Regions from separate parts of the Myxococcus sp. AB025B genome, predicted to be linked through region 2. Evidence: riboswitches for the same ligand, from Rfam matches in the RefSeq annotation. Region 2 holds a riboswitch; each other region holds the start of a gene.
The links. A riboswitch is a leader RNA that binds a small molecule or an ion and turns the genes downstream of it on or off. The one in region 2 is predicted to bind cobalamin.

Region 1 (7,833 bases), on a different contig from region 2:
TGAACGCGGCCAGGCCCGCCAGCTTGTGCAGCTCCACCAGCTCGTCCTCGCCCAGCCCGCCCCGGTCGATGCGCGCGCCGGCGCGGTCCAGGACCTCGGCGTACTTGCCGTACTCGAAGCTGGCGCGCAGGGCCGTGACCTCCGGGTCCCCGGTGTCCTCCTGCGCGAGCGAGGCGGCTGGCGTCCCTAGCACGAGCCAGAGCGAGATGAGCGCGAGCCCACGGTTCATTCGGGGGACAGGCTCCCGGCCACGAGCGTCGGCTCTCCCGGGCGCAGCTGCACGACGCGGCGCTCCGTCTTGTAGCCGGGGTGGGAGATCTCCACCGCGACGGTGTGGAGGAAGCCCGCGGGGCCGCGCGGCGCGCGAATCTCGAACGGGTGCTGGACGCTGTCGCGCGCGGTGCGCACCTGGTCGCCCACGCGCACGGTGGCCTCGGCGGGCGTGTACTCGAGCGAGAGCGGCGACGGCTTGGGCTGGGCCCCCAGGTGGAAGCGGTTCTCGCCGTCGGACTGGACCTCGATGTCCTCCTTCACGTCCAGGCAGTAGTCGCAGGAGATGGTGACGGTGTGGCGCCCCGGGGACAGCTCCACGTCGTGCTTCGACAGGGCCTGGGCGCTCGGCGCGCCGTCGCCCACGCGGATGACCCCGAAGGGCCGCACGAGGATGGTGGCGAAGACCTTCTTCGACCCCGGCTGCCGTCCGGCGACGCGCTCCTCACCAGGGCCTCCCGCCGCGCGCGCATCGTCCGCGGCGCGAGGTGCACCGCCCACCGCGCGCGGACCGCCCGTGCGCGGGGAGGGCCCGCCCGGGACCAGGGACAGCGCGTCGGCGCGGGGGCCCGGCGCCTCGGTGGGCGAGCTCTTCGACGCCATGCCGCGCGAGCCCTCGCTCCGGGGCGACGGCGTGCGTGTGCCTGGACCCTCGGGGGCTCGCGGCAGCGCGCCGGGGGCCACGCCGGTGTCCGTGGGCGCGGCGGGCCCAGCCCCGGTCGGGTCGGTGGAGGAGGGCGCCGTCGCCTCGGGGCCGCTCGGCTCGCGGCCTCCGGACGTCATGGACGGGGGCGTGGAGGGCGTGCTCGCCTCGGGCGGATGGAACGCGGCGTCGGCGGGCGCGTGGTACAGCTTGTAGCCGCCGAGGCTCACGGCCGTGAGGGACGCGAGCCCCACCGCGAGCCGGATGCCACGCCGTCGCCACTTCCGCGCGCGCTGCGCCCGCTGGATGCCCTTGAGCAGCCCCAGCGCCCGCGCGTTCTGCGCGTCCAGCGCCAGCACCTGGTTGAGGCAGCCGAGCGCGCGCGGCGTGCGCTTCTCCGCGAGCAGCCGCTCACCGCGCTCCAGCAGCGACGCGACGATGCGCTGGCGCGCGAGCTTCCGGTACGACGGCGGGTCGGCGAAGAACGACACCAGCTCCTCGCCCACGCGGGCGAAGCCCAGGCCCGCAAGGTAGTCCGCGAGCGCGTCGCGCAGCTTGCCAGCGTCCGGGTAACGCTGGTTCGGGTCCCTCTGGAGACAGCGGGCGCAGATGTCCGCCAGCTCATCCGACAGACACGGGACGCGGCGGCGCGGGTCCTCGTAGTCGCCGTCGAGGATGCGCTTGAGCGTGGCCGTGGTGTTGGGCGCGGAGAAGGGCAGCCGGCCCGTCATGGCCGCGTAGAACATGATGCCCACGCTGAAGACGTCCGCCTCGGGGCCGGCCTCCAGGCCCTCGATGATCTCGGGGGACATGTGCGCGGGCGAGCCCACGAGCGTGCCCGTCACCGTCATCCGCTCCTCGATGTCGAGCAGCCGCGCGATGCCGAAGTCCATGAGCTTGAGGATGCCGTCCTCGCGCACCATGACGTTCTCGGGCTTCAGGTCGCGATGGATGACGCCCGCCTCGTGCGCATGCGTGAGCGCCGCGGCCAGCTCGTGGATGACCATGGCCGCCAGCTCCGGCGGATCCATGGGCCCCTCGTCGAGCACCGCCTTGAGCGTCTGGCCGCGGATGTACTCGGTGACGATGAACGCGTCCTGCGCGTCCGCGGCGGAGAAGTCGAACACCTCCAGGATGTTGGGGTGGTGCAGCTTGGCCACCGCGCGGGCCTCGCGCGCGAGCCTCCGCCGCGACTCGTCCTTGCCCGCCAGGTGGGGGTGCAGCACCTTCACGGCCACTTCACGGTCCAGGGCGGTGTCGAGCCCCTTGTACACGACGCTCATGCCCCCCGAGCCGAGCTGCTCGAGGATGCGATAGCGACCGATATGGCGGCCGACGAGCGTCATGACGTGTGCGGCGAAAGTGCCTTCCCCCTCCCTCAGTCCCCGAAGCTGATGCCCATGCTCTTCGCGAAGCGCACCAGCTCGCCGGAAGGGTCCACCCGGCGCTCCTTGCGCGACTCGCTCAGCGGTACCGCGACAATCTCTCCGGCGCGCAGGGCCACCATGTGGTCCCACTGTCCATCGCGCACCAGGTCCAGCACCTTGCAACCATAGCGCGTGGCGAGCACGCGGTCCGCCGCGCTCGGGCTCCCGCCACGCTGCAGGTGGCCCAGCACGTTGACGCGAATCTCCGCGTCCAGGTGCTGCGCCAGGAGGTCCGCGCACACCTTGCCGGAGCCGCCCAGCCGCACCACGCCCCGTCCGGGCACGTCCTCGGCCTTGTCCAGCACGGCCAGCGTGCCGCCCACGGGGAAGGCGCCCTCGGAGATGGCGATGATGGAGAAGCTGCGGCGGCGCGTGGCCCTGCGGCGCAGCTTCTCCACGATGGACTCCACCCGGTAGGGAATCTCCGGGATGAGGATGACGTCCGCTCCGCCAGCAAGCCCGCTCTCGAGCGTGAGGAAGCCCGCGTGCCGGCCCATGATCTCCACCAGCATCACCCGGTCATGCGCCTCCGCCGTGGAGTGCAGCCGATCCAACGCCTCCGTCACGATGAGGCGCGCGGTGTCGAAGCCGAACGTCTGGTCCGTCCCGCTCAAGTCGTTGTCGATGGTCTTCGGACAGCCCACCACCTTGAGGCCCTTCTCACTGAGCCGGTGGCCGATGGACAGCGTGCCGTCGCCGCCCACCGCGATGACGCCGTCGAGCTTCAGCGCCTCGCAGCGGCGCAGCACGGCGTCGGACACATCGCGCTCCACCCAACGTTCACCCTCCCTGAAGGCGTAGATGAACGGGTTGGCGCGGTTGGACGTGCCCAGGATGGTGCCGCCCTTGGGGAGGATGCCGCGCGTGTCCTCCTCGGTGAGGGGACGCGTCAGGTCGGGCTCCACCAGGCCCATGTAGCCGTTCTCGATGCCGACGAACTCGTGGCCGAACTCGTGCGTCCCCCGCTTGACGAGGCCACGGATGAGCGCGTTGAGCCCGGGGCAGTCTCCGCCACCGGTGAGGACTCCGAGTCTCAGTGAACGGGCCATAGGGGTCGGACGCGGGTGTCAGAGGCAGGGGTGCCCACCATGACAGCGACGTCGGACCTGATGATAGGAGGCCCCCGCGCCGGGGTGCAACGCGCGAATCACCTCACGGATCGGATTTCCGAGTGGAAACGCGAGCTTCCATCAGTCCCGCTTGAGGCGGCGACGAGAGGCGACGCGGTCCAGCAGGGCCTGCAGGCGGGGCTGGGGCGCCTTGGGCAGCGCCTTGTCTGTCGGAGATTGTAGGGGCATCTCCTTCGCCATCCGGTAGACCTCGATCAGCCGCTCCTTGAAGAGCTCGTTGTCGGGGCGCTCCTGGACGGCGCGGCGGTAGGCGGCGGCTGCTCCCACGTAGTCCCCCAGGGCGAACAGGCGCTCACCCTCCTGGGCGGGTGAGGAGGGGCCGAGCGGGAGCTCCGGCTCCTCGGGCGGTCGGGAGGCCTCCAGCTTCTGGAGCTCCAGGGGTTGGAGGGACTCGCGGAGGTTGGCGAGCTTGTCGGCGAGCGCGCCGTCGTCCGGGAAGGCCAGGAGGAGCGCCTCATAGAGGTCGAGCGCCTCGACCAGCTCTCCACGGCGCAGCGCTCGGTCGGCGCGAGCCTCCATCTCCACCCGGGCTGCAGGATTCATCTCGGCGCGAGGTTACCCGTGCCCGACGGGGATGTCACAACGAAGGCGCGCCGGGCGCTGACTTCGCGGTGTGCCGGGCCGGCGGGCTCCGCGCCCGTGAAGCCGTGTCTTCTGGGTATCCATGGGTTCATGCGGCCCGGCACGCGAGTGGCCGCGTCCGGGGCACAGGGGACCTATGCTGCGCGGCGTGAGTCTCTCGTGGGTGGCAGGAGGGTGGTTGTTGTTGTCGGGCGCGCTCGGCACCGAGCTGCGTCGCGACGGCTACGTGCTGCGTCCGCCCGAGGGGTTCCACATGGTGCGGTGGGAGCCGTACACGGGCTCGGTGGCGGGGGCGGTGACGTTGGACGCGGAGACGCCGAGGGCCTTGTCCGCGGCGCTCGCGGATGGCGAGGGCCCGGAGGCGGCGACGATGTTGGTGTCGGTGGTGGAGCGCGGCTTCTCCGCGAGCCCCTCCGAGCGCGACGACTTCGCGTCGGCGGTGATGCAGCACTTCCAGCGGGAGCTGGGGGTGGTGTTGTCGCCGGAGCGGGTGGACCGGATTGGAGGCGATGCGCCGCGCGTGGAGGTGCTGGGGACGCTGCGGGACGCGGGGCAGACGCGCACGGTGCTGGTGGCGGGGCTCGCGTCGGAGGGGCGGCACGCGGTGGTGGTGGTGAGCGCGCCCGCGGTGCGCTGGGAGGTGCTGGCGCCGAGCGTCCGGGCCTCCCTGGAGACGTTCCGACTGGAGCCGACGACGACGCCCGGCGTGGTGCCCCGGCGCTTGCTGGGCGCGCTCGCGGGGGCGCTGGCCGGTGCGCTGGTGGCGTCCTACGCGGCGTGGCGCCGGGGGCGCGCGGGGCGGAGGGCCTCCGAGGCGTGACCGCCACGCGGCTCGCGCCCGGGTGAGTCCACTGGAGGGTGCCGCGAGCGGGCCGCTTCGGAGACGAGGCGAATCCACGCGTGCCTCGCGTGATGCCACCTCGTGAAGATCGCGCCAGAGCCCGAGGAGCCGGCTCCGGCGCGCATTGCGTCTCAGTGCTTCACGTCACTGCGCACCCGGCTCGGGCAAGAGCGGGGGCACGGCGGTGGGCTTGCGGTGCTCATCCAGCGCCACGAGCACGAAGCGCCCGCGCGTGCACAGCTCCCGCGCGCCCGTGAGCAGGTCCTCGGCGAACATCTCCACGTCCACGGTGACGGAGGTGCGGCCCGTCGCCGTCACACGGCTGACCAGCTCGACGAGCTGCCCCTGCTGCACGGGCATGTGGAAGTCCACGCGCTCGCTGGACGCGGTGACGACGGTGCGGCGCGTGTAGCGGCTGGCGGTGATGAACGCGGACATGTCCATCCACCTCAGGGCCTGACCTCCGAAGAGGGTGCCGTAGTGGTTGGTCTGATCCGGGAACACCATGTCCACCATCCGCGTCTCGGTGGCGGAGGAGGGGCGGGACGGCTGCATGTGACTCATGGACGGACTCCTGGCCCACGGGCCTCCCCGGACATGAAGACCTCCGAGGGCGGCGGTGGGCCGCGATGGATGGCCTGACCTTCCCGCGAAGGTCGGGGGCGAAGCGCCACCCGGGGCGCTGTCCGCGTCCCAGATGGGCTCGAGGCAGGTTTTCGGGCTCCGTGGGCCTTCCCACCACCCGCCCCTCATCGCGGCGCGTGCTGGCGTCCTAGGCGCCGTCCCTTCCCAGCCCTCGCCTGCCGAGGACCAGTGTGTTCGACGGCGTTCGTTCCCACTGACCGCTGCGGGGCAGCTCCGGATTCACACCGGATTCCCTTGCTAAACCTCGTGGACCCCCACGAGGCACCTCGGGCGGGGCGGACCCTACCCGCTGCCCGGCGCGCCGCCAACAGGGCAGGTGGGTCGACGAGCGCACCGGAGGCCTCATGCCCCCGCCACTCGGTACCCCCGCGCGCGCGGCGCTGGGATAGCGTGCGCGGCATCCATGTTCGTCTTCCTCCTCGTCGCCGTGCTGGGGCAGGCGCCGGCCGTCGCCCCATCGGAACCGGGCGCGCCCTCCGCCGTCCGAAGCCAACCCGACGTCGTGCCCGCTCCCGCGCCCGAGCCGCCTCCGGCCGTGCTGCCCCCGGCCACCCACGAGCTCTTCCAGCGCATCCAGAACCGCGTCGCCCAGGTGCGCATCATCGAGCGCCGCTCGGGCACGCGCTCGTCCATCGGCTCCGCCTTCTTCGTCTCGGGCGACGGGTACGCCATCACCAACTACCACGTGGTCTCCGACGTGGTGCTCCACCCGGAGGACTACACCGCGCAGCTCGTGCTGCGCACCGGCGGGGAGCCCGTGCCCGCGCGCCTGGTGGACGTGGACGTGGTGCACGACCTGGCCGTCATCCGCATGGACGAGCCGGTGAAGGACTTCTTCGTCCTGGAGGACCGCGAGCCGCCCCAGGGCGCGCGCCTGTTCGCCATGGGCAACCCCCATGACCTGGGCACCACCATCGTCGAGGGCACGTACAACGGCTTCATCCAGGACTCGCTCTACGAGCGCCTGCACTTCAGCGGCGCCATCAACCCGGGCATGAGCGGCGGCCCGACGCTGACGGGGCAGGGCACGGTGGTGGGCGTCAACGTGGCCACCATGGGCAACCAGCTGGGCTTCCTGGTGCCGGTGCACCGCGCGAGGACGCTGCTCGGCCGGGCGCTGAAGATGGCGCCGGACGCGACGCCCGCGCTGCTGGAGACGGTGCGCGCGCAGCTCATCGAGAACCAGCAGCGGCTCACCGAGCAGATGCTCGCGGCCTCGCTGCCGAAGCAGACCCTGGGCAGCTACCACGTCCCGGGGCGGTGGATTCCCTTCCTCAAGTGCTGGGGTGACACGCCGCACGACCCGGAGGTGCCGTACACCGTGACGAACTACCAGTGCTCGTCCGAGGAGGACATCTACCTGTCCTCGCGGCACCGCACCGGCGTGGTGGCCTTCCTGCATCAGCAGGCCTCCAGTCAGGAGCTGGGCGCGCTGCGCTTCTCCGCGCTCTACACCGCGCTGTTCTCGCAGGACCCCGACACGGTGGAGGCCTCGCGCGAGGACGTCACCAACTTCCGGTGCAAATCCGAGTTCGTGGACGTGGGCGGGCTGCCCGTGCGCGCGGCCATGTGCCTGCGCGCGTACAAGCGCTTCCCGGGGCTCTATGACCTGGTGCTACGCGCCGCCGCGCTCAACGCCAGCACCAGCGGGGTGGACACCAGCCTCACGCTGGGCGGCTTCACGGCGGACAACGCGCGCAAGCTGGCGCGCCGCTACCTGGAGGGGCTGTCGTGGACGAAGTGATCTTCCTGGAGGTGTTGGAGGGTGACTCCGTCCACACGCGTCACCGGCTGGAGCGCTTCCCGGCCACGGTGGGCCGCGCGTACTCGAACGACGTCATCCTGGATGACCCGAAGGTCTCCGCCGAGCACCTGCGCATCGACCGCCGCGAGGACGGCGCGCTCGTGCTGCGCGACGTCGGCAGCGACAACGGCACCTGGCGCGTGCAGCCCTGGACGCAGCTGGCGGAGCTGGAGCTGGCGCCCGACACCCGCGTGGCGGTGGGGGACACGGTGCTGCGCTTCCGGGCCCGCAACCACGCGGTGGCGCCCACGGTGGTGAGCACCGTGTCCGGCGAGCCCCGCGAGCGCGTGTTCGAGCACCCGCGCGCCTTCCCCGTGGCGATGCTGTCCCTGCTGCTGTTCAGCGCGCTGGCGTCCTACCTGGGTAACTACGCGCGCACGGACTGGGGCGAGCTCACGGTGGCCCTGGTGATGCCCCTGACGCTCACGCTCCTGTGGGCCGGAGGCTGGGCGGTGGCCAGCCGCATCTCCCGTCGCCACTTCCACTACCGC
Region 2 (7,833 bases):
CCGCCTCCAGCACCGAGTAGGTGATGCGGAAACTCATGACGCCTCCTGGAAGAAGTGGTGGATGCCGCGGGCGAGCGTGTCGACCAGCTCGTCGACCTCCGCCTCGGTGATGACCAACGGGGGGCCGACCATGAGCAGGTCCCCGTTCGTCCCGTCCGCGTGGCCCGTGTTGGACCAGAGGACGAGCCCTCGCTCGAACAGCGCCGCGAGCAGCCGCTCGATGACCTTGCGCGCGCGCGGGAAGGGGCGCTTGCTCGCGGTGTCCTCGACCAGCTCGATGCCGGCCATCAGCCCCACGCCCTGCACGGAGCCGACGTGCGGCAGCGCGCCCAGCGCCTCACGCAGCCGGCGCTGGAGGTGCGCGCCCACGCGCTCGGCATGGGCCACCAGGTCGTGCCGCTCGTAGTAGTCGAGCACCGCCAGCCCCGCCGCCGTCATCGCGGGCGCCTGGAGGTAGGTCTGCGCGTGCATGAAGCCGCCCGAGCCCCGCCGCAGCTCCTCCAGGTGCTCCTCGCGGATGAGCAGCGCGCTCAGGGGCGCGTAGCCCCCGCTGATGCCCTTGCCGAGCACCAGCACGTCCGGGGTGAAGTGGAACAGGTCGCTGGCGAAGAAGCGGCCGGTGCGACCGCAGCCGCACATGACCTCGTCGGCGATGGTGAGGATGCCGTACTCGCGGCACACGGCGCTCACCCGCTCGAAGTACCCGGGCGGCGGAGGTGACGCGCCCGCGGACGAGCCGATGACGGGCTCCGCGATGAAGGCGGCGATGGTGTCGGGGCCCTCGCGACGAATCGTCTCCTCGAGCAGCCGCGCGTAGTGCTCGGCGCCGTCCTGCGCGTAGTCCTCCAGCCCGGAGCGGTACGGGTACGGCGCGGGCGTGGTGACGACCTCCGCCAGCAGGGGGCCGAAGAAGGTCTTGTAGTGGGGCCGGCCCGACAGCGAGAGCGCGTACAGCGTGTTGCCGTGGTAGCCGGGCACGCGCGCGATGACCTTGCCGCGCTGGGGCTGGCCTCGCTCCACCCAGAGCTGACGCACGAACTTCACCGCGGCCTCCACCGCCTCGGAGCCCGAGCCGAGGAACGCGGCGCGCGTGAGCCCCTGGGGCGCGAGGGCGCACAGGCGCGCGGCGAGCTCCTCGGTGACGTCGGTGGTGAAGTGGGTGCCGTTGACGTAGGCGACGCGCAGCAGTTGCTCGTGGATGCGGTCCGCCACCTCGCGGTTGCCGTGGCCCACGCTGGCCACGAGCGCTCCGGCGGAGGCGTCGAGGTAGCGCTTGCCGCTCGCGTCGAAGAGGTGGACGCCCTGGCCGTGCGTCACCACGGGGAAGTCGCGCGCGAGGTTGCGCAGCAGCACGTTCCCCTCGGGGTAGCGCACCGTGTGCCTGGCTTCGTCCCGCATCGTCCGTCCTCCACGCAGCGCGGACGACCGGAGGTCGCCCGACAGGGCTCCCGCGCGGAAGAAGGGCAGTCACAATGCGCGCGTGAGCGCACACCAGGCCCCGACTGGAGCCCACGGACCGACCTTCGCCCCCACGGGCGACTGGAGACACGGGGGATGGAGGTCGGAGAAGTCGAGCGCGCGTGAGGGCCCGTCGAGGCACGAGCGCCGCTCGAACCTTCCGGCCGTCCCACGCGGCTCCAGGTCGAAACCGTCCGTGGATTTCTCCCACGGTCGGATGCGGGCAGGTCTTCGGGCTCGTGAGCGCTTCGGCCTTGGGGGCCGGCTTCCTACGACTCGTCGCTTCCCAGCTCCACGAGGGAACCAGTGCGGATGACGAGGCTCGTTCTCACTTACCGCTGCGGGGCAGCCCCGGATTCGAACCGGGTTCCCTTTTAAGCTCGGACCGAGGTCCGGGCACCAACATGGGGCGGTATGTACTGTCCGCCTCTTCGGACTGTCAAGCGAAGCGCCGGTGCGCGCTCGACGCGCGTGGACATGACGGCTGGCGGTGCTCAGGGATGTTCGACGAGCGACCTGCCGTGCATGAGCGCTGGCGCATCCGGTGCGCAGGCGTCACCTTCATGGGTGGCTCTTGCGCGCCGGAGGACGCCCCGAGACCATGGCCCCGTCCGCCACGCCCCCCGCCGCCGCGCCCTTCACGGTCACCCGTGCACAGCGGGTGTTCACGATGTCGGGCGCGCTGCTCGGGCTGCTGCTCGCGGCGCTGGACCAGACCATCGTGGCCACGGCGGGGCCGTCCATCCAGGCGGACCTGGGCATCTCCCCCGCGCTCTATCCGTGGCTGACGACGTCGTACCTGGTCGCGTCGACGATGATGGTGCCCGTGTGGGGGAAGCTGTCGGACCTCTTGGGCCGGCGCGTGGTGCTGGCGGCGGGCATCGTCGTGTTCCTGCTGGGCAGCTTCCTGTGCGGCGTGTCGCGCTCGACGGTGACGCTCATCCTGTATCGCGCGGTGCAGGGGGTGGGCAGCGCGGCGCTCTTCACCGCGTCGCTGTCGGTGGTGGCGGACCTCTATCCGCCGCGCGAGCGAGGCAAGTACCAGGGCCTGTTCGGCGCGATGTTCGGCCTGTCGAGCGTGGTGGGACCGCTGGCGGGAGGCTTCATCACGGACCGGCTGGGCTGGCACTGGGTGTTCTTCATCAACCTGCCGGTGGGCGCGGTGGCGCTCGCGCTCGTGCTCTCGCGCATGCCGGCGCTCAAGCCGCCGGGAGCCTCGCGCGGGAAGCTGGATGTGACGGGCGCGGTGCTGCTGGCGCTGGCGGTGGTGCCGCTCTTGCTCGCGCTCAGCCTGGGGCGTGGCGCGGAGCAGGTGGCGCACGGTGGCGGCTGGGCGTGGAGTTCGTGGCAGGTGCTGGGGTTGTTCGCGCTCGCGGCGGTGGGGACGGGGTTGTTCCTGCGCGAGGAGAGGCGCGCGCGGGAGCCGCTGCTGGACCTGAAGCTGTTCCAGGACCGGACGTTCGCGCTGGGCAACGCGGCGGTGTTCGTCATCGGCGCGGTGTTCCTGTCGGGCGTGGTGTTCCTGCCGCTGTTCATGGTGAACGTGGTGGGGCTGTCGGCCACGCACTCGGGGCTGACGTTGACCCCGCTGACGTTGGGCGTGGTGGCGGGCAACATCCTGAGCGGTCAACTGGTGTCACGCATCGGCCGGTACAAGGGATTGATGCTGGGCTCGCTGGTGGTGTTGATGGTGGGCTTCACGGTGATGGGGTTCACGCTGACGCCCACGTCGACGCAGACGGAGGTCACCGTGAAGATGGTCCTGGTGGGCGTGGGCCTGGGACCGTCGATTCCGCTCTACACACTGGCCATCCAGAACGCGGTGTCACCCCAGCGCATCGGCGTGGCCACGGCGATGGCCACGTTCTTCCGTCAGCTCGGGATGACGCTGGGCGTGGCGCTGCTCGGCGCGGTGTTCGCGACGACGCTGTCGCATCAACTGGGCACCCGCGTGGCGAGCGCCACGGAGGGACTGCCGCCGAAGCTGCGCGCCGAGCTGGCGTCCGCGGTACCCGGTGTCGGAGGCAGCGAGGCGGGCCCCGCGCAGTCGGCCTTCCAGGCGGAGAAGGTGAAGGAGCGCGTGCGCGCGGAGCTGGAGGCCGAGCGGCAGGCCCTTCAGCGCCCGGAGGTACGGGAAGCAGCGTCCTCTGATGCGAACGCACGCGAGCAGCCTGCGGCGGAGTCAGCGGTTTCCGCTGTGGACGCGAAGGAGCAGCGGGCGATGGAGGCGGTCGACCGGACGGCGCTGGCGCTGAAGGAGTCCTTCACGCGGGCGGTGGAGGCGGTGTACCGCTGCGCCATCTTCGTCGCGCTGCTCGCGTTCCTGGTGACCCTGAGGCTGCCTGAGCAACCCCTGCAACGCGGGCGCGCGCGTGCAACGGCGCCCACGGAGTGAGCTCGGCGGCGCGCAACGAGCACGGAGGCGGACCGAGCCGACACTGTGTGAGCACACGGGAGGGGTGTGCCGGGTGTCACCGCCACGGACCGGACAGCGCCGGGCTCACGCGGCGGTGAGCGCGGAGGACTCCGAGTCGAGCGTGTAGATGCGCACGGGGTGGGGCACGCCCTTGACGGGGTGGTGCCCCAGGTCCTTCACGTCGCCACGGTAGTGGGAGACGAAGGACTCGGAGAGGAGCACGGGCTCGTTGAGCCCCGCGCACAGGCCCGCGATGCGGCTGGCCAGGTTCACGGCGGGGCCGATGACGGTGAAGTCGAGCCGGTCCGACGCGCCGATGTTCCCGTACATCACGTCGCCGACGTGGAGCGACGCGCCGAACTCGTAGGTGGGCAGGCCCCTGCGGCGGCGCGAGGCGTTGTCCTGCTCGCTGGCACGCACCGCCTCGTGCACGGTGCGCGCGGCGGCGGCGCAGCGGTCCTCCACGAGGGCGTGGTCGTCGATGCGGAAGATGGCCAGCACGGCGTCGCCCATGAACTTGAGCACCTCCGCGCCGTGCGAGTGGAAGGCGCCGACCATCGTCTCGAAGTAGGCGTTGAGCAGCTCGAGCAATGCGTCACGGGGCAGCGCATCCGACAGCGCGGTGAAGCTGCGCAAGTCGCTCAGGCAGATGACGGCGGAGGTCGTCTCGCCGTCGCCGCGCCGAATCTGTCCCTGGAGGACGCGGCGCCCCGCGTCGCGGCCCAGGTACGTGTCGAGCAGCACGCCCGTCATGTCCTTGCGCGCGAAGACCTCCAGCACCAGTTCCAGGATGGGCTGCAGCTCGTGAAGCAGGGCGCGGTGCGCGTCCGTGAAGCCCCCGGGCTCGGAGGTGGCCCAGGAGACGCCGTGGCGCGAGTCATCACTGAAGCACACCGGCAGCGCGAGGTACTCGGTGAGCCCCTCGGCGCGCAGCTCGGTGAACATGGGGAAGTCGCCGTCCGGGAGCGGCTGCTCCAGGCGGCGGTGGATGACGGGCAGCCCTTCGCGCAGGGCCTTGAAGGGGCTCTTCGAGAACGCGGGCAGGTGCTGGAGACCGTGGGGGTGGACCTCGGCGGTGGCGCCATGTCCGAGGCGCCAGCGGAAGCTCCGGGCGTGCAGGAGCGGGTGCAGCGTGAAGAGGACGATGGAGGCGCGCGACACGGGCACACCGCACGCGGTCAGCCGTTCACACAGGCCCGACAGCAGCGGCACGGGATTGGGCAGACGCCTTGCTTCCACGGCGAGCCAGCCCACCACGGACGAGAAGGCATGGTCGCGCAGGCTTCGCGAGTCTCCGTCATTCACTTTCACGAGGCACCCACCACCCCCCGGCGGGCCGAGCCGGGCCGGGCGCGAAGCAACCATGACGAACCCGGAGCGTCAACGGAGACCTCGGAGAGCGAGCGGGCGGGTGCCTGTCCCCGCCTCCCCTCCCCCGCGTGTGCGTGGACCTCACAGCTCGTCGAACAGGTCGACGACGGCCTGCGCCAACAACTCCTGCTCGTCGGAGGAATGCTGCGACGCGTACGTGAGGACATCCTGAACGCCCGCCGCGTCCCTGCTCCAGAAGAGCGTCTTCAGCCGCGCTCGCAACAGCGCGCCCTCGTCCCCCGCCGAGTCGAGTGCTTCGCGTGTGGACTGCGTCCCCACCAGCTTGACGTAGACGAACATGTCGAAGCTGTCCTTGGACTTCGTGGGCCGCTGCTCGCGCTTGGCGCGCTCCTTCATCGTGAGGAAGCCCACGGCGTCGGGCAGGAGAATCGCCAGGGACTTGCCGCCCACGGGGAGTGACACACGCTGGCTCCGACGCAAGGCGACGCGAGAGTCCAGCAGCGGCGTCATCTGCGTCGGCAACGCCTCGAGCTCGGCATCACCTGGCGCGAAGAGGTCCAGGTCCATGCGCTGGCCACTGGGCAGGTCCTTCGACCAACGGTAATCCCTCAAGCGTCGGGAGAAGCCTCGTGCCGAGAAGACCTCGGGGAGCCGGCCCGCCATGAACTCCGAGCCGTCCATGTCGAACAGCAGGTCGGGCTCGAACGAGAACCCCCGCTCCACGGCCACGCCCGTGTCCGTCTCGACGGCGATGACCCCCGAGCCTCCGCGACGCTTCGACTCCAACGCGAGCACCTGTCCACCGATGAGCATCACGGGCGTCGACAGCGCTCCCAGGTCGAGCAACAGCTCCCGGAGCTCGCCCAGGATTTCGTCGAACCGCTCCTCGTCGGTCACTCGAAGTCCTCAACGAGCGGCAACGACCTCGCGAAGCGACGCAGCAGCTCGTCCGCCTGTTCCTCGCCGCGCCCGCCGCTGTGCTGGAAGTCCACGGCCAGTTGGGGGAGCGATACACCCGGGCCATGGGGAAGGGCGCGCGGACTGAAATAGATGCCTCCCACCTCCGTCTCTGCGGAGGGCTCCGCGCGGAGAATCCAGAAGTTGTGCGGCGTCATCCGGCGCAGCTCGAAGGCGCGGATGGCCGCCTCCTGCGAACCGGAGAGATAGAGCCCGTGGGGCAGCCCCGAGACGAATCGCTCCTCGGGCTCGAGGCCGCTCGCCAGGGAGAAGATGGAGCGAATCCCCTGGGAGCTCAGCCTCCGATACCCCGCCTCGAGCGCCTGCGACGTCGTGGAGGGCGCGTTGAACCCCTCCTTCGAGATGGCGGTGGGACGCCCGTGCTTCATCCACGTCTTGAGCAGCCCCACGGGCTCGCGAAGGCGCACGCCGCCACCGACGTCCACCAGTCCCTCCTGGGTGAGTCGCTTGATGACCCCATGCGCATACGCGTAGCTCGTCTGGGTCAGGTCCGAGAGCGCGCGCACCGTCCAGCGGCGACCAGGAGACTCGAGCAGCACACGCACGATGCGACTGCCCTTGCCATGGAACACGGGCTCACGCGGGACACGGTTCGCGGAACCGCGCCCCTGAATCCGGATGAAGGTGCTCCCGGTGCGCAGGAAGAACGTGCCGCGTTGATCCACCAGCGCGAGCTCTTCGTTCGCACAGGCCTCGACCACGCGAGGCGACGCGGAGTCGGTGACGAGCATCGGCACACGGAAGGTCGGCAGCTTGTCGAAATCCGTTTCCCGGTGACGAAGCTGCTCGCGGAGCGACAGCAGCTTGTCCTTCTGGGCCACCACCTGCGCGGGGAACAGGGGCGCGCGGTAGCTCAACAGCACCGGGACCCTGGCCTCCGGAAGTCGGACCTCCGCGAGGTCATACGCCGACTCTCCTCCCGGACCGGTCCGCGGGATGATCAACCCCTCCTGACGCACCAGCTCCACGCCCGCCGGAAGCGTCGGCGGGTCCTTCCAGAACTCTTCCCTGAAGTGGGGTCTATCGGGCTTCATTCAATTTTGTCGATACTGGCATGATGCCGGCAAAAAAGCCGGCAATTTGCCGGCATTTTCGCCATATCGACAAAATTAAGTCACCGAACCTCAAGCCCGCTCAGGCGCCACGGAGGGGCTCGGAATCCCGAGCCCCCTCCCCTGCTCAGTGCCCCGACGAAGCCTTCGGAGGCGCGGCCACCGGCGCACCGCCGCCCGGGGGCGCGGTGGGAGCCTCCGGCCGCGCGAGCGTGTCCGGGGACTCGGCCATCGCGTACGTCACCCACGCGGTGGCGGCCGTGCTGCGCGCCAGGTCCTGCGGGTCCACCTTGTCCAACGTGTCCGCGTGCGTGTGGTGCACGTCGAAGTAGCGGCTCGCATCCACCTCCACGCCGAAGAACGGCACGCGCGCGGGGAGCAGCGGGCTGATGTCCGCTCCGCCCGCCTCACGCGTGGAGAACTGCGCCGCGCCGAGCGCCACCAGCGGCGACAGCCACGGCTCCAGCAGCTCCTTGCCACCCGGGCCCGAGCGCAGGCTCACCGCCACCGGCCGCCCGCCACCCGAGTCCATCTCCATGGCGGCCACGTGCTTGGACAGCTCCGCCGCGTGCGCCTCCGCATACGCGCGGCCACCGC
Region 3 (7,833 bases), on a different contig from region 2:
GGCGCTCTACGCGGACGCGGCGGTGGTCTGGGACTCCCAGGCGACGGTGGCGGGGGCTCCGCGGTGGAGCATGACGGCGGGCGGCTTCGCGGCGCTGTACGAGGACCTCATCGCGTACGAGCTGTATCCACCGATGATGGCGCGGCCGTACAACTTCGACGCCGCGCGGGTGTGGGGTGCGGAGCTGGAGGCGGAGGCGCGGCTGTTCTCGTGGCTGTCGGCGAGCGGTGGCTATACGTGGCTGCGCACGCAGAACCGCTTCGGAGACCCGCGCTACTTCAACCAGGACCTGCCCAATCGCCCGCGACACAAGTGGGTGGGGCGCGTGCGCGCGGGGCCGGAGTGGCTCAACGCTCGCACCGAGGTGCTGTATCAGGCGTCGCAGTTCGTCAACCGCACGGGCACGCGCTCGTTGCCATCTCGCACGCTGTGGAGCGTGGGGGCCTCCAGCACCTTCCTGCACAGGCCCGAGGTGACGCTGTCGGTCGAGGTGAAGAACCTGCTCGACGCGCGAGTGCAGGACTTCACCGGCTTCCCACTGCCCGGGCGCGCGGCGTACGCGACGCTCGCGGTGTCGCTCGAGCCGGTTTCGTCTGCTCCCGAGGGCTCGAATGCACCGCGCACTCCGTGAGACCCGAGCATCCGCGCCGACGCGGGGCGCGTGCGCAGGACATGCGAGGTGGCGTCGCGTTGTCGCCGAGGTATGTGCGTTCCTCTCTCTCCGAGGGGTCGGACGACTCGCGCCGGGGCCTGCTTGCTCGCGAGGCACGTGTCGCATGCGCTCGCGCACGCATCTCGCGATTGCCTCGTTACGGCACAGTGGTCTCGCGAAGCGCGCACCGCACGCGTCCGTTCTCCGCGCCTGGTTTGCCCGCTGGAGCTTGCGCTCTCGCGAAGCGCGCGCCGCACGCGTCCGTTCTCCGCGCCTGGTTTGTCCGCCGGAGCTTGCGCTCTCGCGAAGCGCACGTCGCATGCGTCCGCCCTCCCTTGCACCGGTCGTTCGCGGTGATGCCGCGCCTGCCATCCCCTTCCTGAGGACTCGATGCTTCCTGCTCATTCCTTCATAGCGCCCAGGCGGCTCGTCCTGTCGCTGCTCTGTGCCTCGGCGCTCGTGCTCACGGGCTGTCCCGACGAGGGTGTGGTCTGCACCTCCGGCCTCGTCGTCTGTGAGGGCGCCTGCGTGGACACGCGCGGCGACACCTCGCACTGCGGCGCCTGTGGCACCACATGCTCCTCGGGCGAGGTCTGTCAGGACGGCGCCTGTGGTTGCCGCGCGGGCACCGAGTCCTGCAACGGCGCCTGCGTGGACACCGCGACGGACGTCGCCCACTGCGGCGCATGTGGCTCGGCCTGTGCCGCCGGACAGGTCTGCGAGTCCGGCACCTGTCGCGAGGGCTGCTCCGAAGGGCTGCTGCGCTGCTCCGGCGCGTGCGTGGACGGCCAGTCGGATGCGCTCCACTGCGGCGCCTGCGGCAATGTGTGCCCCGACGCGCAGTCCTGCCGCGCGGGACGTTGCACCTACGACGTCGTGGCCGCGTGCTTCACCAACGGGCAGCTCGTGGGCCTCCAGGCCGGGACGGACCAGCTCGGACCTCGCCGTGAGTTCGGCGCGGGCATCCAGGCGCTCGCGTCCTGGGATGGCTTCGTGCTCGGCGCGGACATGACCAACGGCAAGCTGCTCCAGGCCCCCGGCGGCAACCTGGGCGCGCTCGTCGAGGAGGACTCTCTGGGCGTCGTGTCCGGCTCCCCCAATGACATCCTCGTGGACCCGCCCCACGTGTACGTCATCGACTCGGTCAACAACACGCTCCAGGTGCTCCGCCGTGACGGCCCGTCCCACGGCAACGGCCTGGGCCTGCGCACCGTGGGGCAGTTGAACCTCGGCCCGAACACCAGCCCGCAGGCGCTCGCGCGCTTCGGCGACCTGCTCTACATCCCGCTCTTCGGCACCGGCAGCTCCAACTTCCAGCACGGCAACGCCGTGGCGCGCGTGGACATCTCCGACCCCACGCAGCCGCGCAAGGTGGACACGCTGTCGCTCACCGGCCTCGACCTGAAGCCCTTCGACGGCACGGGCTCCATGCCCCTGCCGTTCTCGGTGACGGCGACGCGCACCCACGTGTACGTGGCGCTCACCAACCTCAACCCCGCCAATGACTACCGCCCCAACGGGCCCGGCATGCTCGCGCGCATCGACCCCGCCACCGGCGCCGTCAGCGCCATCGACCTGGGCAAGGAGCGCTGCCTCAACGCGGGCTACGTGGAAGCCGTTGGTGACCAGCTCGTGGTCGCCTGCATCGGTGAGGCCATCTACGACACGGCCAACGGCTACCTCGCCACGTCCGTGCGCTCCACGGGGCTGGTGCTGGTGAAGAACGATGTCCCCGTGGCCTCCTACGCGCTGAATCCCGGCTGTCAGCCCGGCGCACCGGGTTGCATGCTGTCGGTGGCCAGCCGCTTCGCCGTGTCCCGGGGCGCGGTGTACCTGGCGGACACCAACGCGGGCCGCGTCTTCGTCGTGGAGGTCGGTGATGGCACCCTCACCGAGCGCAGGGGCTCCTCCACGCCCACCGCGAAGGGCCCCGCGCTGGAGGCGTGCCCGGTGGACCCTCGACGCCCCGTGTCCAACGCCATCGACGTCACCGCGCTCCATTGACAATGCCTGTCACCCGCCATATCCCGGCCGCGTCCTCGGTGCCGTCGTGCGAACCACGGCGGCTCTAGGGAACCCGGTGCGAATCCGGGACTGCCCCGCAGCGGTGTGCAGGAACGACCGCCGTCATGGAAGCACTGGTCCCTCACGGGACTGGGAAGCGACGGCCACTAGGTGGGCGCCCTCCGGGGCTCCCGCGCCTGCGAGTCCGAAAACCTGCCGTGGACCCGTGCCCCTTGGGCACGGACATCACCGAGGCCTCCGAGGGGAGGCGGCGGAGGCGTCAGCCCATTCACCGCGCACCGTGGGGTGCCCGGGTGCCCGCCTTCGACCGCGTCCTCCTGGAAGCCCACCCGCCCGTGGGGGCGGAGAGGGACGAGGACGCAGATGAAGACGGCTGAATCGAAGCGCGCGAAACCTTGGATGAAGTCCGCATCACTGGCCGTGGCCTCCTTCGCCGTGGCCCTGCTCGGCACCGGCTGCAACCCGGAGTGTGTCGACCCGTTCGACTGCCGCGCCGACAATGGCGAGGCCCCCGCGGGACAGCAGTGGGTCTGCGTCGACGAGCGGTGCGAGACCGAGCCTGCCCCCACCACCCCGACACCCGACGCGGGCACGCCGGATTCGGGCACGCCCGACGCGGGTCAGCCGGACTCGGGGACTCCGGATGCCGGCCAGCCCGACGCGGGTCAGCCCGACTCGGGGACTCCCGACTCGGGCACGCCCGACGCGGGTGAGCCGGATGCAGGTGCGCCGGACGCGGGTGAGCCGGATGCCGGCCCCGTGGTGGTCGACTGCGCGACGGTGCCGCTGGACCCGAAGCTGGGCACGCTCGTGCTCCAGCCGGGCTTCGTCGCCGCCGAGTCCGTGGCGCTGTCGCCGGACATCCTCGCGCTCGGCGCCTCTCCGGGCCCCACGTATGCGTTCTACGGCATCCAGGGACGGGGCAAGGACGCCGCGCTGTACTCGCTGGGCACCTGGCCCGACCTCCTGCCGGGCACCACGAAGCTCTTCGACATCATCACCCCCGCGGACCGCGAGGGCGGCGCCACGGTGTACCCGAACGGCTACGTCATCAACGACGGCCTGCGCGTCTTCACCGGCTACACGCTGGGCGCCACGGGCTCGCCGGGCAACGTCGCCGCGTATGACCTGGCCACGCCGGCCAACTCGAGCTTCGTCGTCGCGCCCAAGAACTTCTCCGCGGCGGCCTTCACGTCCGGGGAGCTGAGCGCGGTGCTCGTCAACGGCGGTGGTCTGGGCTCGGCCTCCGACCTGGCTGTCTATGGCCTCGTGACGTCCACGGACCCCATGGGCACGGTGCGCGCGGTCAACTTCCCGCAGGGTGACGTGGTGGGCAGCGGCTTCACCGCCGTGACGGACACGGGCGTCGCCGCGCTGGGCTACTTCGACCAGAACTTCGTCAACGTCCTCCACGGCGTGGCGCCCACGACGCTCGCCACCGCCATCACCAGCGGCACGCCGCTGGACCTGGGCACCCAGGCGAAGGTCGACGTGGGCAGCGACTTCAACGACGTCGCGGCCTTCGGCGGTGGCGTGGTGCTCAACCGCGGCGCCTACGCTCCCCCGGACTACGACTTCGTCGCCACCGACGTGTCCCGCTACGCGCTGTCCGTCGGCGCGAATGACGCCGTGACGGTGGGCGCGCGCGTGCCCGTGCTCACCTACGTCAACCAGTGCACCACGGTGCGGATGCTCAAGGCGCTCGGCTCCGACGTGCTCGTCGGCGTGGCTGACCGCAACGGCCGGCGCCTGGTGCGCCTCCAGGTGGCGCCGTGAGCGCGCGCGCCTCCTCGTGGTTCGGTCGCGGCGCCGTGCTTGCCCTGGCGCTGAGCCTGTCCGCGTGCGGTGGGGACGAGGCTCCCGTCACGGACGACGACGCGGGGCCCGGTGACTCGGGCACGGACGCGAGCCCCTCGCGGCCCGCGGACCCGTACGCCGACGAGGTGGTCGAGTACCTGCCCGGCCCCGGCGCGGGCTTCGGACAGGACCGCTTCCCGTCCATCGTGCTGGGCGCGCCGGTGGGCGCGGGGCTGGACAGCGGCTCGCTGGATGTCCTCTCGCTGGGGCAGGGCGGCTCCATCACCCTGCGCTTCACGGACATCGCGGTGGTGGATGGGCCGGGCGTGGACCTGCTCGTCTTCGAGAACGGCTTCCTCATCGCCGGAGGCCCGCGCGCCTTCACCGAGCGGGGCCGCGTCTCGGTGAGCGACGACGGTGTGCAGTGGCACGAGTTCCCCTGCGCCCCCTCGGACGCGACGAACAACTACCCGGGCTGCGCGGGCGTGCGTCCCGTGACGGCCAACCCCGCCGCGGGCATCAGCGCCACGGACCCCGCCGTGGCCGGCGGTGACGGGTTCGACCTGGCCACCGTGGGCCTCGCCCGGGCGCGCTACGTGCGCATCGTCGACGCGGGCACCAACGGCTCGGCGGGCACCTCCGCGGGGTTCGACCTGGACGCCGTCGCCGTGGTCAACGGCGTGTCGCTGACCGCCGCGCCATGACGGACCTGGACCGCCGCGCCGCGCTCCTCACGTTGGCCCGGGGCGGCTGTGCCCTGGCCACGCTGGGCGCGGGGTGCGGCGGCGACTGGCGGGAGGCCATCGTCCTGGACCCACCGCCCGAGGGTGCCTCCTGCTCCGACCTCCCCCAGCCCGGCACCGCCGCCGACGGCTGGGTGGAGGTGCGGCTCGAAGCGCATCCGGGCCTTGCTTCCCCCGGAGGCCACGCCCGGGTGCACGCGCCCGAGGCCCTGCTGGACGTGCTGCTCGTCCACACGACGCCCGGGTGCTTCGTGGCGCTGTGGCGCATCTGCACGCACGGCGACTGCGGCGTGGACTGGCGGCCCGGGGAGGGCGTGGTGGAGTGCCCCTGTCATGGCTCGCGCTTCGCCCTGGACGGCGCCGTCCTCCAGGGCCCGGCCCGGCGCCCGCTGGCGGCGTTCACCGCGGTGCGGCAAGGCGCGTCCGTCTTCATCCACCGGCCGCGCTGAGCCCCGCACCCGAGGGGACGTCCCGGCGCACTGTCAGTCCTGACCCGGCGACGGGCCTTCGCGCCGGGAGTCCGGGTCAGCCCCGTCCCCCTCCGGGGCACAGGTCTCCCTCTCTTACGTTGAGAGAGAGTCGTGTAATGTCGGGGATTCGATGTGGCAGATCATCATCAACGGGCCCGGCTACTTCGACACGTCCTATGACTTGCCCGAGGGCGTGACGAGCCTGGGCCGCGCCGACGAGAACGACATCGTGCTGGGTGGAGACCTGGTCTCGCGCCGGCACGCGCGCCTCTACGTGGAGGCGGACATCCTGCGCATCGAGGACCTGGGCAGCCGCAACGGCAGCCGCGTCAACGGCGCGCCCCTGCAGGGCTCCCGGCAGCTGTCCCCCGGCGACTCCGTGGCGCTGGGGGAGAACACGCTCGCGGTGCGCCAGCCCAACACCGTGGAGAACGCCGCCACGGAGATGGTGGACCTGGGCGCCGGCGGCGTCGTGCGCTTCGGCCACGGACAGGACGTGGGCCCGTCGGTGCTGCTCGCCAAGAGCGTGCGGGACGCGGACGTGCTGCGCCTGCTCGACAACGTGGGACCGGTGCCCTTCGAGGACTTCAACCAGCAGGCCTCGTTCGTCCCCCCGGCCAGCCCCCGCGTGGCGCAGGAGACGCTGGTGCTGATGTTCCGCACCGCGGAGGCGCTCTCCACCGCCACCACGCTGTCCACCTTCCTGGACCTGACGATGGACCGGCTGCTGGAGCGCACCGACGCCACCACGGCGGTGGTGCTGCTCAAGCACCCCACGGGGGCGCTCGTCCCCGCGGCGGTGCGCCACCGGGGACGGCTGGCCAAGGGCGAGGTGCCGGTGTCCGACGCCATCGTCGACGAGGCGCTGCGCCAGGGCCGCGCGCTCGCGGTGGGCGACGTGCGCGACGACCGCCGCTTCGCCGCGCGCGAGAGCGTCATCCTCTACGGCGTGGCCAGCGTGCTGTGCATCCCCATCGGCTCCGAGGCCCCGTACCAGGGCGTGCTCTACGTCAACACCTCCGCCAAGGGGGACGGGCTGGAGCCCATGCTGGACGCGTGCTCGGCGGTGGCGCACCTGGTGGCCACCGGCGTGCAGAAGTTCTCCCCGCGCGACGGCGGCGCCACCCAGGAGCGACTGCGCCGCTCGCTGGAGCGCTTCCACCCGCCCGACGTCGCCGAGCGCCGCGCCACCGAGGCCCAGCGCCAGGGCGGCAAGCTGCCGGGCCTGGAGGAGCGCACCCTCACCGTGCTGCACGTGGAGCTGGTGGGCTTCCCCGCCCTGGCCTCGCGCATCGGCGGGGCCAAGGCGACCAGCCTGCTGAGCGACTTCCACTCGCGCGCCACCGGCATCGTGTTCAGCTTCGAGGCCACCGTGGAGTCCTTCATCGGTGAGTCCATGCGGGCCCTGTTCGGCGTGCCGTACGTGAAGGGCGAGGACTCCGTGCGGGCGGTGCGGGCGGCCTTGGCCCTGCGCTCGGACTGGGAGCGGGCGATGAGCCGCCGCCCCGTGGACGAGCGCTGCGCGCTCCGGATGGCCCTGCACACCACGCGCGCCCTGGTGGGGATGATCGGCAACGAGGTCCGCCCCGACTACACCGCCGTGGGCGAGGGCATGTCCGTGGCCACCTGGCTGGCGGCGACGGGCAACCCCGGGCAGGTGTTGATTTCCGGTAAGGTGCTGGCGACCGTGGCGGCCCGCTTCGACGTGATGCCCCTGGGGGAGCGGCTGGTGCGCCCCCCCAAGGAGAAGGTGGCCGCCTTCGAGGTCCTCGACGAGGACGTCGGGGTGTTGACCAACCCCGGCCTGCGGTGAAACCCCCTGCGGCAGGTTGACGGGTTGATGGACCAGGGCAAGCCAGGGTTCAATGGGCGCCCGAGTGGTGGACCCCCGCCCCCATGAACGCTCATAACCCCTCCGCCCGGCTGCGCCCGTTCCGGCCCCAGCCCTTTGGCCGGTACACCCTCCTGTCCCATCTGGCGACGGGCGGCATGGGTGAAATCTATCTCGCGAGGCTGGAGGGCGCGCAGGGCTTCGAGAAGCTCTGCGTCATCAAGAAGATCCTCCCGCAGCTCGCCGAGGACAGCGACTTCGTCGAGCGCTTCGTGGGTGAGGCGCGCACGCTCGTCCGCCTGAGCCACGGCTCCA
Region 4 (7,833 bases), on a different contig from region 2:
CGTAGCGCGCGCGTGAGCCTGGCCCCGAAGACGCACTGGATGATTCGCCACTGGCCCTGGTTGTTCAGCTTCGAGGGGAAGGCCTGCGCCTCGTTTCCGAGGATGCACAGCATCGGATAGCCGTGAATCTGCCAGCCCGGGCCTCGCTCCATCTCGAGCCGCGTGCCCCCCTCGACGTGGAAGCTCTTGCCCTTCCGCACGAAGCCGGCGAGCACCGCCTGGCACACCGCCCGCTTGGACAGGATGGCGATGTCGCTGAGCGGCACGGCCAGCCCAGCGCAACCCTCCTCGAACAGGGAGAGCAGCGCGTACATGCCGCCCTCGTTGCTGAGCGGCTGACGTCCGCCTCCCTTCGACGAGGTGTCGAGCGGCTTGCCCCGGCCCAGCACGAAGCCCGGGCTGTACGAGCGGGGATAGGACCGCGTCCCCAGGTTCGCGCCCATCGAGAACCTCGTGAAGGGCACCATCGAGTTCGCGGACGCGAGCATGACCTGGTGCAGCCACTCGAGGTCGTAGGTGATGCGGACGCTGCCCGCTTCTTGAGCTGCCTCGACTTGCCACACCATCGACCGGCTCCTTGGTTCCCCATCGGACGAGCCCGGGTGCGCATCGGGGGACGCGCGGCGTCCGGCGGGACCTGGCCGGAGGTTCTGCATGCGTCGCGCCAGGGTGGACTTCACTCGGAAGGACGCGGGGATGTGGCCCCTGGCTCACCGTGCCGGGGGGGCGTGCGTCGCGCCTGGACGCAGGTTCGTCCTGGGCAGACGCGGCTTCAACCCATCCGGGCTCCATGAAAGAGTGCCCGCACCGTCCCGTCGTCCCGAGGTGCCTTGCGTGAACCGCTCTGTCCTCGCCGCCCTGGTCGTCCTGGGAACCACCCCGTCGCTCGCCGCGGCGCCCGCGCCCGTCTCCGCCAAGGCCCGCGCCATCCACGAGTCGGCGCTCATCATCGACACCCACGTGGACACGCCCCTGCGCATGCTCAACGAGGGCTTCGACGTGGGCTCCAAGCCGCCCAATGGCCAGGGGCACCTGGACCTGACGCGCGCGCGGGAGGGCAACCTGGGCGCGGCCTTCTTCTCCATCTGGGTGGAGCCCAAGGAGTACGCCGGCCGCTACACCCACCAGGCGCTGCGCATCATCGACTCGGTGCACAACGCGGTGGAGCAGCACCCCGACCAGATGGTGCTCGCGCTGTCGTCCAAGGACATCGTCGCCGCGCGCTCCGGCAAGCAGAAGAGGCTGGCCACGCTGCTGGGCGTCGAGGGCGGCCACGCCATCCAGAATGACCTGGGCGTGCTGCGCGACTTCTACCGCCTGGGCGTGCGCTACATGACGCTCACCTGGTCCAACACGAACGAGTGGGCCGACTCGTCCGGCGACCTCACCGACACCACCGTGAAGCACCACGACGGCCTCACCGACTTCGGCCGCGACGTGGTGCGGGAGATGAACCGGCTGGGCATGCTCGTGGACGTCTCGCACGTGTCCGACAAGACCTTCTTCGACACGCTGAAGGTGACGCGCGCGCCGGTGATTGCCTCGCACTCGTCCGCTCGCGCGCTCACGGACCACCCGCGCAACATGACGGACGAGATGCTCAAGGCCGTCGCCGCCAACCGCGGCGTCGTCATGGTGAACTTCTTCTCCGCCTTCGTCGACGACGACTACCGCAAGGCCTACGCCGCCATGTCGGCGGAGCGCGCCGCCGCCCTGGCCGCGGTGGAGGCGAAGCACCAGGACTCAGACTCCGTCACGCGCTTTCGCGCCCAGTCCCAGGCCGGCTGGGAGTGGGCCGCCAAGGTGCCGCGTCCTCCGCTCAAGGCCGTCATCGACCACATCGACCACATCGCGAAGGTGGCCGGCGTGGACCACGTGGGCCTGGGCTCGGACTTCGACGGCATCAACTCCGCGCCCGAGGGACTCGACTCGGTCGCGGACCTGCCGCGAATCACCGAGGCGCTGCTCGCCCGGGGCTACACGCGGGAGCAGCTGCACAAGATCCTGGGCGGCAACCTCCTACGGGTCTTCCGCGATGCGGAGGCCGTCAGCCGCGAGCTGCGCTCACCCCCCAGCGTCCGGCGCTGATTCCAGGCCCCGCGAGGGCAGGCGGCGGCACGAGGGAACGTGACGCCTGTCCGCCCGGGATTGCAGGCGCAACGCGTCTTTTCCGATGCACCTGCTGTGCAGCGGGTCCGGGGAACCCGGGGGCTTCCTTCGGCCACACGCGAAAGCTAGCCTCCGTGTTCATGGCATCGGGCGTCGTGTTGATTCGGCTGGGGCTCGTCGCCGCCCTGTGCCTGGGCGTGGAGGCTCGCGCGGAGGACGGCGGCGGCGCATGGCTGGCCGTGGCGCGCATCGCCTCCGCGGAGGACGGCGCCCTGCTCGAGCGCGTGCGCGGACAGAGCAGTGACCTGCCCGTGGAGCTGCGCGCCATGCCGGGACCTTCGCTGGAGGGCCCGCCCCAGGCCCAGTGGCGCTCCGCCGTCGCGCTCGCGGACGCGCACCAGGCCCGCGCCGTGCTCTGGTTCCAGCGCTCCGGCTCCGAGCTGCGCGTCCACTTCGCCGAGCCCGGCAGCCGGCACCTCTTCGTCCGCACCGCGAAGCTGGAGGGACAACCCGGCGCGCTCGAGTGGTCCGCGGGCGCCGAGGCCGTGGCGCTCGTGGTGCGCTCCGCCCTGCGCGCGGTGGAGGCGGGCACGCCCCTGGGCGAGGTGGTGGAGGCCGCCGCGCCCCCCGTGCCCGTGCTCGAACCCGAGCCCGGCCCCGTCGTCGTGCCCCCGGAGCTGTGGACCTATCCGCCGGCCTCGAAGGACGCGCGCTCCCTGCGGTGGCAGGTGATGGTGGGCGGACTCGCCGCGCTGGATGGGTACACGGACTCCGGCCAGCAGGGGTTCCTGATTGGCTCCGGGTGGGAGTTCCCCTCGGCGCGGCTGCGGCTGCTGCTCTCGCTGAGCCTGGCGCGCATGCTCCCGGATGGGCGCACCGACGTGAAGCTGGAGCAGTACTCGGGCGGGCTGTGGCTGGACTTCCCGCTGCTGGAGACGGGCACCCTGCGCTGGGGCCTGGGCGCGGGGGCGGGCCTGCTGCTCTTCGGCCGCAGCACGGAGTCGTACTTCCCGGGCATCCAGGCCGCCAAGCCGCGCTTCATCCCCGCGCTGCTGGTGGGGCCCGACACGTCCCTGCGGTGGAGCTTCTCGCGGCTGCTCGCCGTGGAGCTGTCCGTGGCCGCCGACGCGGCGGTGGGGCGGCCGGAGCTGGGTTACTCCGAGAACGGAAACTTCGTGCCGCGCAATCAGGGCTGGGCCATCCGGCCCAGGGCGTCCCTGGCGCTGGTGCTGCTGCCATGAGCGGTGATGACCCGTTTTCGCCTCGGCCTCCCTCCATGGGGTCGATGACGAGCACGGGTCCGGAAGCCATCGGCAGGGCAAGACCTGGAGTGGACCCGCGCATCCAGGCGGCCATCCAGGGGCGCAAGGAGGCCGCCGAGTCCCTGCTGCTGGAGCTCCTGCCCCGGGTGCGCAACCTGGTGCGCTACCTGGTGCACGGCGACGGGGACGTGGAGGACATCGCCCAGGAGGCGCTCATCGCGCTGCTCCGGGGGCTGCCCTCGTACCGGGGAGAGGGGCCGTTCCACTCGTGGGCGGACCGGGTGGTCGCGAGGACCACCTTCGCGTGGCTCCGGCGCGCCCGGGGCACCGAGGCGCGCAGGGGCGAGGAGCCGACCGAGTTGATGGCGGTGCCGTCCGAGGACGCGCCGCCGGACGAGTACGTCCACCGCCGTCGCATGGTGATGTTGCTGGACCGTATCCCCGACGAGCAGCGGCATGCGATGGTGCTGCACCATGTGCTCGGCATGAGCGTGCCGGAGGTGTCGGACGAGCTGGGGATTCCCTTCGAGACGATTCGCAGCCGCCTGCGGCTGGGGCGCACGGCGCTGCGCGCGCTGGCCACGGAGGCGGGTGGCGCTCCGGAGGGAGGTGCGGCATGAGTCGGCTCGTGGATGAGGACGGGCCGGACGCGCTGCTCGCGCCGTTGGATGACGGCTCCGGCCCCGCGCGCCGGCTGTCGCGGCAGAAGTCCGCCGCGCTGGTGCAGGCCGCGCTCCTGGCCGCGATGGACGCGCCGTCGCCGCCCCCGCGTCGGCGACACCGGCCGCACTGGTGGATGGGCGGGGCCCTGCTCGTGGTCGGCGCCGCGGCGGTCGCGACCTGGCAGCTCTGGCGTCGCCAGGAGCCTCCTGCTCCGGAGGACACCGCGGTCATCGCTCCCTCCGCGCCGATGATGTCCCGCGCCGAGCCCGTCGTGCCCGTGCCCGAGGTGCTCGCGCCGGAGCCGCGCGTGCCGTCGCTGCCCGGTGAGGTCGCGCGAGAGCGGTCCGTGCCTCCAGGGCCGGAGGGGGTGGCTCCGGAGGTGCCCGATGCGGTCGCTCTGGAGCCCATCGCTCCGGTGAAGCCCCGGATGAGCGCGCCGTCCGCCGCGCCCGCGCCGGAGGACCTGCTGCGCCGGGCCAACGCGCATCGGGCCACCGGGCAGTGGAAGGCGGCCGAGGCGCTCTACCTGCGCGTCATCCGGGCCGAGCCCCAGGGCATGTCCGCGTACGTCGCGCGCGTGGCCTCGGGCGCGTTGAGGTTGGAGCACCTGGGCGATGCGCGCGGGGCGCTGCGCCAGTACCAGGAGGCCCTGAAGGGCTGGCCCGGGGGCTTGTTGGAAGAAGAGGCGAGCCACGGTGTCACCGAGGCGCTGCGCGCGCTGGGGGACCGGGACGGCGAGGTGCGCGCGTTGGAGGACTTCCTCGCGCGTCACCCCGATTCGCCCCATGCCGTGGCGGCCCGGAAGCGGCTGAAGGAGGTCTCAGGTCGATGAGTCGCGCCAACGTGACGAAGGTCCTCTGCGTGCTGGGGCTGGTGGGCGCCTGGAGCGCGTGCGAGGTGAAGGACCCGGTGGCCTTCATCGAGACGCCTCGCAACGACGCGGGGCCGGTGGCCTCGTCGGACGGCGGGCCGACGACGGGCGAGGGCGAGGAGCCCGCCGATGACCACACCGCCTTCTGCGCGTCCACGGGGCCGCTGCTCCTGGTGGGCGACAGCCTCACGGGCGCGAAGGTGTGCAGCGGGCACCTGGCCGAGCGGGCCTTCCGCTACGCGCTGTGCTCGTGCGAGCGGCTGGCCTTCAGCGCGTCGCTCACCACGGATGCGTTCAAGAGCTCGCTGGGCAAGTACGTGCCGGGCGGCAAGGGCGGCGCGGTGGCGACGAACGGCGGCGTCGCGGCCAACGACACGCTGACGATTGGCGGCGGGCTGAGCGCGGGCGGCGCGGACGGCATCCTGCTGGGGCGCGGCCTGTCGGTGGGCGGCGGGCTGTACAGCGGCGGTCCGCTCAGCGGCAACGTGTCCGCTCAGGTGACGGGGGACGCGTGGGTGCGCGGCGACGTGGGGCTCGCGTCGCTGAGCGTGGCGGGCAAGCTGGCGGTGCCCGCGGAGCGCAGCATGTCCGGCACGGTGACGGCCGCCGAGGTGCTGCGCGAGCCGGTGGACTCGGTGTCGCCGTGCGCGTGCGGGGACACCGCGTCGGTGGTGGACATCCAGGGCCTCATCGCCAACCACGCCCGCGAGAACCACAACGACGTCATCGACCTGGAGCCCACGGCGCTGCAGGGCTTCACCGGCGAGCGCACGCTGGAGCTGCCGTGCGGGCGCTTCTTCCTGACGGGCATCGAGGGCCAGGGCCGGCTGAACCTCGTGGTGCGCGAGCGCACCGCGCTCTTCGTGCGGGACAGCGTCGTCATCGGCGAGCGGCTCTCGGTGGAGGTGGTGCCGCCGGGGGAGCTGGACTTGTTCGTGGGCGGCGACATGACGGTGGCCGGACAGCTCCTGCTGGGGTCCGTGGACGCGCCGGCGAAGGTGCGCGTGTACGCCGCGGGGACGGGGACGCTGGGCATCTCCGCGGGCAGCGTGCTCGCGGGAAACCTCTACGCGCCCGGCGCCACGCTGACGCTCAGCGGCAACGCGGAGGTGTTCGGCTCCGTCTTCGTGCGCCACATCGAGTCGTCCGGCACGCTGGCGCTGCACTACGACTCCGACATCCTCTCGCTGGCGAGCGCCTGCGGGACCGTGGAGTGACGCAAAGGGGGGGTGGACAGGGCGAGGAGGCGTGCACAGGTTTGCGTGCACACCTTCCCGGCCTGGAGGGCTCGTCGTGCTCCACCGTCTGTCCGCGCTGATGTCCCGGCTCCAGGAGGACCGCGAAGCCCTGCTGCGGGAGGTCGGGTGGCCCGTTCTGGTGTGGGACTCCATGCCGAGCCGTCCGCGCTCCGTGGCGCAGGTGGAGCCGCCGACGCTGAAGGTGCCGATTCCCTCGCGGGTCATGGAGCCCGTGGTGTTCGAGCTGTGTCCGCGCTTCCCCGGGCGCGGCCCCGAGGTGATGGTGGGCCGCAGCCCCGAGTGCGACATCGTCCTGCCGGAGCCCACCGTGTCGCGGCAGCACGCGCGCTTCCGTCCGGAACCGCACACCGAGGTGTGGAGCGTGACGGACCTGGAGAGCCACGGCGGCACCTTCGTGGAGGGGGTGCTGATTGTGCCGGGGCGCTCGACGCCGCTGTTCAGCCAGGCGTCGCTGCGACTGGGCAGCGCACAGGTGGTGTTCCTGCAGGCGAGCGCCTTCGAGTCCTACGCGCGCGCGTGCGACGTGTCGTCCCGGGTGCGCTTGACGCGCTGGTAGTCAGCTCCTAGAAGGGGTGCGCCCTTGGGTGCCCATGTCGGGCTTTCAAGAGGGAAGCCGGTGCGATTCCGGCGCGGTCCCGCCACTGTGAATGGGCAGCCCTGAGGTCAGGGCCGGGGACTTCGGTTGTCGCCACTCCGGCGGTGTCCAGGCGGACGCTCCGGGGGAAGGCGGAAGCCCCCTTCCAGCCAGACGCGTCGTGCGCCTGGAGCTGGAGTCCATCAGCCAGGAGACCTGCCCGAGGGTGCGGACGTGTCGCGTGGCGGCACGTGCGGACGGCCTTCTCTCTTCGATGGAGAGAGCGGAAGGCGGAGCATGCGGCGCACCTTCCTCGCCGGGCACCTGGTGTGTCTGGCGCTCAGCCTGCCTTCCGGAGCGCGCGCGCAGGCGACGGACGACGTCGTCGTGCCCGCGACGGTGGTGCGAGGCAAGGCGCCGCCGCCTCCCGACGCCCCCGAGCGCCGCGACCCCACGGGCGCCATCACCGTCATCGACGCGAGCGAGCATGCGGGCGAGGCGCGGGACACGGCGGAGCTGCTCGTGGGCTCGGTGGGGCTGGCGGTGCAGGACTCGGGTGGCTACGGGCAGAGCAAGAGCCTGGTGGTGCGCGGCGCCGCGTCGAACGGGGTGCTGGTGTTCCTGGATGGAATCCCGCTCAACGGCGCGGGCGGCATGGCGGACCTGTCGCAGGTGCCGGCCGCATTGGTGGAGCGACTGGAGGTGCTGCGCGGGGGCGCGGGGGCTCGCTATGGCTCGGGAGGGCTCGGCGGCGCGGTGAACATCGTCACGCGCGCGCCGTCGTCGCACGTGCGGGCCAGTGGAGAGGTGGTCTACGGGAGCTGGAACACGGCGCTGGGGCACGTGGCCATCACCGGGCCTCTGTTGGACGGGAACGCGCTGGTGCTGCTGCACGCGGGGCGCTCGGATGGGGACTTCGCGTACGAGCTGGATGAGCTGCCCGCGGTGCCGGACAACCCCGTCACGGCGGAGGCGCGCGCGCGCAACGACGCGAAGGGGGGAGGCGTGCTGCTGCGGTATCGGCGGCGGCTCCCGGGTGGCTCGCGGCTGGATGTGCTGTCCGAGCTGTCGCTGGAGGACCGCGCGATTCCGGGC

Region 1: linked by a shared signal. The riboswitch ahead of FL311_RS31540 (acyl-CoA thioesterase) and the one ahead of FL311_RS09240 (aspartate aminotransferase family protein) in region 2 are both predicted to bind cobalamin.
Region 3: linked by a shared signal. The riboswitch ahead of FL311_RS32955 (hypothetical protein) and the one ahead of FL311_RS09240 (aspartate aminotransferase family protein) in region 2 are both predicted to bind cobalamin.
Region 4: linked by a shared signal. The riboswitch ahead of FL311_RS31110 (TonB-dependent receptor) and the one ahead of FL311_RS09240 (aspartate aminotransferase family protein) in region 2 are both predicted to bind cobalamin.

Annotation. Positions count from the first base shown of each region.
Region 1 covers NZ_SRLW01000244.1:5,576-13,408, forward strand. Annotated here, with positions in the region: gene FL311_RS31515 (tetratricopeptide repeat protein) at 1-229, opposite strand, end outside; gene FL311_RS31520 (serine/threonine-protein kinase) at 226-2,259, opposite strand; gene FL311_RS31525 (6-phosphofructokinase) at 2,292-3,389, opposite strand; gene FL311_RS31530 (hypothetical protein) at 3,531-4,013, opposite strand; gene FL311_RS31535 (hypothetical protein) at 4,201-4,872, shown strand; gene FL311_RS31540 (acyl-CoA thioesterase) at 5,038-5,457, opposite strand; cobalamin riboswitch at 5,583-5,822, opposite strand; gene FL311_RS31545 (S1C family serine protease) at 5,942-7,282, shown strand; gene FL311_RS31550 (FHA domain-containing protein) at 7,270-7,833, shown strand, end outside.
Region 2 covers NZ_SRLW01000040.1:26,208-34,040, reverse strand. Annotated here, with positions in the region: gene FL311_RS09245 (aldehyde dehydrogenase family protein) at 1-37, opposite strand, end outside; gene FL311_RS09240 (aspartate aminotransferase family protein) at 34-1,398, opposite strand; cobalamin riboswitch at 1,663-1,877, opposite strand; gene FL311_RS09235 (MDR family MFS transporter) at 2,060-3,853, shown strand; gene FL311_RS09230 (adenylate/guanylate cyclase domain-containing protein) at 3,959-5,185, opposite strand; gene FL311_RS09225 (hypothetical protein) at 5,327-6,103, opposite strand; gene FL311_RS09220 (hypothetical protein) at 6,100-7,218, opposite strand; gene FL311_RS09215 (M20/M25/M40 family metallo-hydrolase) at 7,364-7,833, opposite strand, start outside.
Region 3 covers NZ_SRLW01000267.1:329-8,161, forward strand. Annotated here, with positions in the region: partial or broken gene FL311_RS32945 (TonB-dependent siderophore receptor) at 1-631, shown strand, start outside; gene FL311_RS32950 (MXAN_6577-like cysteine-rich protein) at 1,043-2,656, shown strand; cobalamin riboswitch at 2,676-2,892, shown strand; gene FL311_RS32955 (hypothetical protein) at 3,077-4,453, shown strand; gene FL311_RS32960 (cell surface protein) at 4,450-5,178, shown strand; gene FL311_RS32965 (ubiquinol-cytochrome c reductase iron-sulfur subunit) at 5,175-5,666, shown strand; gene FL311_RS32970 (FHA domain-containing protein) at 5,818-7,500, shown strand; gene FL311_RS32975 (serine/threonine protein kinase) at 7,584-7,833, shown strand, end outside.
Region 4 covers NZ_SRLW01000239.1:126-7,958, reverse strand. Annotated here, with positions in the region: gene FL311_RS31145 (hypothetical protein) at 1-566, opposite strand, end outside; gene FL311_RS31140 (dipeptidase) at 835-2,088, shown strand; gene FL311_RS31135 (hypothetical protein) at 2,250-3,350, shown strand; gene FL311_RS31130 (RNA polymerase sigma factor) at 3,395-3,991, shown strand; gene FL311_RS31125 (tol-pal system YbgF family protein) at 3,988-4,866, shown strand; gene FL311_RS31120 (hypothetical protein) at 4,863-6,122, shown strand; gene FL311_RS31115 (FHA domain-containing protein) at 6,199-6,720, shown strand; cobalamin riboswitch at 6,730-6,977, shown strand; partial or broken gene FL311_RS31110 (TonB-dependent receptor) at 7,036-7,833, shown strand, end outside.